DNA from 2 places in the Stutzerimonas sp. NM35 genome. Region 2 is predicted to be linked to the other one. Evidence: predicted binding sites of a transcription regulator. Region 2 holds the regulator's gene; the other holds the start of a gene.
What was found. Region 2 encodes LexA, which represses DNA repair genes until DNA is damaged. Its sites were predicted from a motif close to CTGTNTNNNNANACAG; they were not measured.
Positions count from the first base shown of each region.

Region 1: a site for LexA is predicted at 1,531-1,546, ahead of imuA (translesion DNA synthesis-associated protein ImuA). Genes of this name have one in related genera too.

Region 1 covers NZ_CM137728.1:688,374-691,783, reverse strand. The annotation lists gene ACYCFC_RS03340 (DUF5983 family protein) at 1-161, shown strand, start outside; gene ACYCFC_RS03335 (GTPase) at 441-1,238, shown strand; gene imuA (translesion DNA synthesis-associated protein ImuA) at 1,565-2,191, shown strand; gene ACYCFC_RS03325 (Y-family DNA polymerase) at 2,199-3,410, shown strand, end outside.
Region 2 covers NZ_CM137728.1:851,124-854,533, reverse strand. The annotation lists gene ACYCFC_RS04105 (L,D-transpeptidase family protein) at 3-527, opposite strand; gene ACYCFC_RS04100 (TetR/AcrR family transcriptional regulator) at 595-1,302, opposite strand; gene lexA (transcriptional repressor LexA) at 1,493-2,101, shown strand; gene sulA (SOS-induced cell division inhibitor SulA) at 2,112-2,588, shown strand; gene ACYCFC_RS04085 (hypothetical protein) at 2,662-2,895, opposite strand; gene ACYCFC_RS04080 (DMT family transporter) at 3,264-3,410, shown strand, end outside.

The sequences.
Region 1 (3,410 bases), 160 kb from region 2:
AAGGCATTTCCACCGAGCAGCTGTGGCAGGAACACCTGAGCAAGGGCGTGCCGGAGTCCCTCGTCGAGGTTCTGTACCTTGCTGCGCTAGCCGATGTGCGATTGCTCGTGTTCGATGCCGACGCACCGGAGCTGGATGGACTGAAACTCTACGGCGAATAGCCCTTTCGAGCCCCACGCGGGGCTCTTCTTCTTTTTGGAACACGGTAGTGGCGCGTTACCGATTCCCGGACGACTGACACCGAAGCGTACTCCACGCTGGCCTCATGTTCGCTGGCGTTGCCGGCAACATCCCAGGCAGTCGAGACCTTCAAGGCTGCGGGTGCGGTTCATCGCACTGGTTTCTCTGTCGCTCCGGTGCATATCGCGCCATCCACCCAACCCAAAAGGGACATCTTCCCTTGCGGGCAGGAGTCCCTTGTTTTCACCAAGGAGTCTCCAATGGATACCCAAGCCATCCGCGCACAAATGCCCGTTCTGGTCGCCGGCCATGTTCCCCGCAATATCCGCAGGTTCAAATTCAGCATCTTCGACGGGCAACCCAAGGTTTCGGTGTTGGGTTTCCACATCGATCCCAAACCCTTCGAGGGCAAGGTAATCGCCGACACCGGCGAGGCCATCGTTGTAAAAACCGGTCGTGCCGAATTTGCCGTGCTTGATCGCGAGTTGGTGACCGAAGTGCCTGATGAGGGCACCAAGGTGCAGATCCAGCCATATGCCCGACGCCGTTTCGACGGCCTGCGCGCAGACACACCGGAGGAACGCACCGAGCACGCTGCAGACGGCACGCCCTTTACGGTGCAAACGCACATCCTCGGTTCGGCACCAGCCAAGCTACCGCTTCCGCAGCCACGCTGCCCAGAGTTGCAGGAACTCATCAACCAGCTTGAACAGTTGCTCGCTCCCGACGGGTTCCGTCACATAACCCATCTGCTGGTGGATGCCGGAGCACGGGACTTCTCCGTCGTCGATCCACTACCCGACGACATCATCAAAACGCCTCCGGCAATCAGCTTCACCGTTGCGACAGTCAAGTTCCAAGGTCGGGTCACCGTGCTGTATGACCGTGCCGATGATCTCTATGTGATCGAGCTGAAACGCGACGGGGTACTCGTCGAACGTATCGATCAAGTGTTCTTCGACTCGCTCGGGGAAATGCTGGAGCATCTGATCGACGATGGTAGTTGGCGGCACATCCGCGTGCAGTGTCTGTCGGCAAGTAAGCCAAGTCGGCACTGACTGCCCCGCTTCGAAGACGATCTGGAGTTGTCCGCCACCGCCACACACCTGTTCCTCACGCCAGCACCAGATGGCAACTGTCCTCCCCCAAAGCCCCCGTACGCGGGGGCTTCTTCTTTTCGCAACGCCCTTTTGCGCATTTCCCGTCTCCAGGCCGACGCTGGCTGACGCTGGCCTGCCTCAGGAGACGTCCACATACGCGACCCATTCAAGATCGGATACCCAAGCGGGCGACCCGCTGATCGCAAGCACACATGATTCGGCTTGACCGAACACAGAGCCGAACCGGATACTGTTCATCCATACAGCTAAATAAGAATCTTCCTATGTCTGCCGTGGTCGCTCTCGACCGCCTGCTCGATTCGCGGCATGTCTGGCGCGGCCAGGCAATCAGCTCCCCCTCTTCTACCCAATCGACCGGGCACACCGAATTGGACTCAGCCTTGCCGGGTGGCGGTTGGCCGGGCTCGGCGCTGAGCGAGATTCTTGTTGCCACCAGCGGCATTGGTGAGCTGCGCCTGCTGTGGCCGACGCTGGCACGCTTGACCTCAGCCGGTGAACGGGTGGTGCTGGTAGGGACTCCCCATATCCCCTGCCCTCAGGCGTGGCTCGCTGCTGGCGTCGACCTGCGCCAGTTGATGATCGTCCGGGCGACGGGTCGTGATGCGCTGTGGGCCACCGAGCAATGCCTGCGTTCCGGCAGTTGTGGTGCGGTGGTGTGCTGGCCAATGCAGGCGGACGACCGTGCTCTGCGTCGCCTGCAGGTGGCTGCCGAAACGGGGAAAACGCTGGCCTTTGCCTACCGCCCTCTGGACGAGGCCGTGAACGCCTCACCCGCAGCCTTGCGCCTGACCCTCGATGCCCGCGAGCTGCGCATTCTTAAGTGCCGTGGCGGCCTGGCTCCGGCACGGCCCATCGCAACACCCGCGCTTGTAGCCGGCGGCGGGCATTGAGGTGGCAATGCTCTGGGCCTGCATCCTGTTCCCGCAACTGGCCATGGATGGTGTACTGCGTCACCGTGCCGATGCCGATTCACCACTGGCATTGCTCGCCGGACCTGCGCAGCGGCGCGTACTGCAGGCAGTCAATCCAGCGGCGCGGGCGATCGGGCTCCGCCCCGGCCAGTCCCTGATCGCCGCCCAAGCCTTGAGCCAGGACTTCGCTACTGCAGACTACAATCCGGTTGAAATCGAGCACTGGCAGCAGTTGCTCGCCGCCTGTGCCTACGGTTTCAGCTCTCAAGTCAGCCTGCACTACCCGCGCTGTTTGCTGATGGAGGTGCACTCATGCCTCAGCCTGTTCGGCCCTTGGCCGCGTTTTGAGGCACGACTGCGCGAGGAGCTCAGCGCACTGGGCTTTCGCCATCGCATTACCGTCGCGCCCAATCCCGCCGCTGCGCGGATACTGGCCAACGTTCATAATGGCCTGGTAATCACCGATGCTGACGCACTGCGCCAGGCCCTTGATCGGCTGCCCGTGCAACATCTGGGATTTTCCCGCGAGGCAGCCACGGCCTTTTCTCGCATGGGTTTGCGCAATCTGGCGCGAATACTCGCTCAGCCCCGCGACAGCCTGAGTCGGCGATTCCCCGCCGAGGTCCTGGTGCAGCTGGATCGTCTGCTCGGCATCCGCCCGCTGGCCCTGGACTTCCACCGCCCGCCCGATGTGTTCGAGCAGCGCATCGAGCTGAACTTTGATGTCAAATCGCATCAGGCGCTGCTGTTTCCCCTGCGTCGGCTGACGGCGGACCTCGCCGCTTACCTGGCCGGACGCGACAGCGGCGTGCAGCGCTTTGTCCTGCATCTGGAGCATCGCGCCATGGCCGACAGCCAGGTGCAGGTCGGGCTCTTGAGAGCCGAGCGAGACGCCAGCATGCTCTTTGAATTGACGCGTGACCGCCTCGAACAGCTGCAGCTACCCGCCCCAGTGCTGGCCGTGCGCCTGGCCGCCCGCGATCTGCCGCGTTTTGCCCCTGAACGCCGCCAGCTGTTCGATGAACGTCCGCAGCAGTCCCTGCCCTGGGAGCAACTGCGTGAACGCCTGCGCGCACGCCTGGGTGATGAGGCCGTACATGGCCTTAGTGCCTGTGCCGATCACCGGCCCGAGCGTGCCTGGTCCACTCAATCGTCCATCCCGCAACCGATCTCGCCGCTTCGTCCCGGCTGGCTATTG
Region 2 (3,410 bases):
CCTTAATTGAGTGTGGCGCCTGACCAGCTCGGGCAGGCTTCTTCCCCTATCTGTACCGCGCAGCCCGCCGGCACCAGGGGGAAAAGATCGAGCAGGTCGGCATTGCGCAGCCTGATGCAGCCATGGGAAAGCGGTACGCCCATGGGCTCCGTATCGGGCGTGCCATGCAGATAGATGTAGCGACGAAAGGTATCGACCGCGCCCAGACGGTTGTAGCCGGGTTCGCAGCCACTGAGCCAGAGAATGCGGGTCAGGATCCAGTCGCGGCCCGGAAATTGCGCATGCAGCTCGGGGCTCCAGACCTCACCGGTCCAGCGCCGCCCGCGCAGCACGGCGCCAACAGGCAGGCCGTCACCAATCCGCGCACGTACCTGGTGACGACCGCGCGGCGTGCAACCGGAACCGTTGGGTTCACCCGCGCCATTCAACGCAGTGGATACGGGCAAGCGGACGCGCAGCCTGCCGGCGCTGAAGCCGTAGAGCATCTGGTCGGCGATGGAGATATGCAGCAGATCGAGATCGGACATGGCCGCTAGCTTACCGGTCAATCCGTGATCGCGCATCCGGACAGGCTGTTGAAAGCGCTGGCGAGATTCACCCCTTGGGCGTCATCGCCAGGGCATTGCGCCGCACAATGGGATGCGCCTGGGCCAGAGTCGAATCGTCCACGCCCGAGTCGGCACGCATACCCGCTGCCAGGAACGGCACCATCATCCGCATGACCTGTTCGATGGAAGTCCTCGCCCCGAAATCGTTTTCGGCGATGGCGCGCAACGCCTTGATGCCGGACATGCTGAAGGCCGCCGCACCCAGCATGAAATGCACACGCCAGAAGAGTTCGATCGGCGGTATCGAAGGCGCCGCTTCATGCACCCGCAGCATATAGCGCCGGAACACCTTGCCGTACATATCATCCAGATAGCGGCGCAGGTGGCCCTGGCTCTGGCTGAACGACAGGCCCAGCAGACGCATGAAGATCGACAGATCGTCGCCGCTGCGCGGCTTCACCGCCAGCGCCTGCTCAACGAGGATTTCCAGCAGCTCTTCGAGGCTTTCCTTGCGGTCTGACTGTGCTTCGCGCCTGTCCAACTCACGTTCGAGGCTGACACAGAAAGGGCCGAGAAAACGGGAGAAGACCGCCTGGATAAGCGCCTTCTTGGAGCCGAAGTGATAGTTGACCGCCGCCAGATTGACTCCAGCCTTGCTGGTGATCAGGCGAAGCGAAGTCTCGGCGAAGCCCTTTTCCGCAAACAGCTGTTCCGCTGCATCAAGAATCCGCTCCACTGTTTCCGACTGCGCCATGCCCCCTCCAAAACGACAAACACGTGTTTGAAACTTACGTTTCACGCGAGAACAAGTCAACCGCGACCATCTGCCCATCATACGCAACAGGCTCTCGCCCGGGGCTTGCCGCCGATGATCGAAACAACGATTGCCAAGCCACCGACACTGTATATAATCCCAGTCACTGTATAAAAGAACAGAGACCGCCATGATCAAGCTGACCCCTCGCCAGTCGGAAATCCTTGCCTTCATCAAGCGCTGCCTGGAAGAAAACGGCTACCCGCCGACGCGTGCGGAGATCGCTCAGGAACTGGGTTTCAAATCCCCCAACGCCGCCGAGGAGCATCTGAAAGCGCTGAGAAACAAAGGTGCTATCGAAATGACGCCCGGCGCATCGCGCGGGATACGTATTCCCGGCTTCGAACCCGCCGCCGATGAAAGCGGCCTGCCGATCATTGGCCGTGTCGCCGCCGGGGCACCCATCCTGGCCCAGCAACATATAGAAGAGTCCTGCCAGATCAACCCCACGTTCTTCCATCCCCCTGCCGATTATCTGCTGCGGGTACATGGCATGAGCATGAAGGATGTCGGCATTTTCGATGGCGATCTGCTCGCCGTCCACACTGCCCGTGAAGCACGCAACGGGCAGATCGTCGTGGCCCGCATCGACGATGAAGTGACGGTAAAGCGCTTCAAGCGCGAGGGGAAGAAGGTCTGGCTGCTGGCGGAAAATCCCGAGTTCGCCCCTATCGAAGTCGATCTGGAACAACAGGAACTGGTTATCGAAGGCTTGAGCGTCGGCGTCATTCGCCGCTAAGGAGAGGTCCATGCAGTACCAAACCACCGCCAGTAAACCACCACAGCTTTCCCTGTTCGAAGGGCTCATCGCTCACAGCCTGACGCCTTTCGCGAACATCACGCGCGTCCCGACACAGACTGCTGAGGAGCGTCTCAGCGAAATGACCCTGAGCGGCAGCGACGGCCATTGCCGCCTGTTGCTCGCGCCCATTTTGCGTGAACTCAGCGAAGCGGCGGATACCCGCTGGCTGACACTGATCGCACCACCGACCTCGCTCTCCCAGAGCTGGCTGCGGGAAAGCAGCCTCAATCGCGACCGCATCCTGCTGCTGCCGGCCCGCGAGACCCAGGACACGCTGGAACTGGCCTGCAAGGCATTGATGTCAGGCTGCAGCCATACGGTGATCACCTGGTTCCCTCGCATCGACCGGGCCAGCCGACTGAGACTGCGCGCCGCCGCCGAGCTTGGGCGCACGCAAAGCCTGAACATACGCTTGGGCAACTGAAACGCGCGGCACATGGATGTGCCTTTCCCCCGCAGAATCCGTCCTTCCAGCAATCACGCTCGCGCCACGGCAATCAATGCAGTACGTGCGCAACCTCTTCCTGCACGAACTCTCCTTCCGCCATCTGCCCGGCCATTTGCACACCTACGCTGAACATCGCCTTGGCGATTTCGACGTGCTGCCCTTGCAGAAACACCTTCGCGTCGTCGGAGAAATCCAGCGTGACCAGCACCCCTTCGTCCTCCGCACGACGCAGCACTATGCTGCCGTCGGGTAGCTCGACGATTTCCAGAAAAGACGTTGGCATGAGTCTGCTCCCCGTGAAAGGCGCGCATTGTAGCAGCCGACCAGCCAGCCGGCAGCCCTCTGGTCGAACGAGCCAGGGCAATCGCGCTATGCGCTCAAAAAGCCGAAAACAGCGCTGGAAAGCTGGAGGCTGAACGACAAGCGATCCAGGTTCGAGCGCACATGGCGTTTTTTTTCGTCCAGCCTCCAGCGCTTTTATCGAACGACCATCGCAGAATGACGCCATAGCGCGATCGCCCTGTCGAACGAGCCGGGAAGGCTCAGCTTCGTCGGGGGATGCGCTGCAGCCTGATCGCGCATAGCATGGGCAAACATGACAACAGACCCGACCTTCAGCCGGGCGATCTTCGACAAAGGGAACTTGCCCGCGTGACCACCAGAACCCTGCTACTCACCGCCTTGGCCATGCTCGCTTTCGCTGGCAACTCGCTGCTCTGCCGCGTTGCGCTGCGCGATACGGACATCGATCCGGCAAGTTTCACCGCGCTGCGCCTGCTGGCTGGCGCGCTGGTGCTG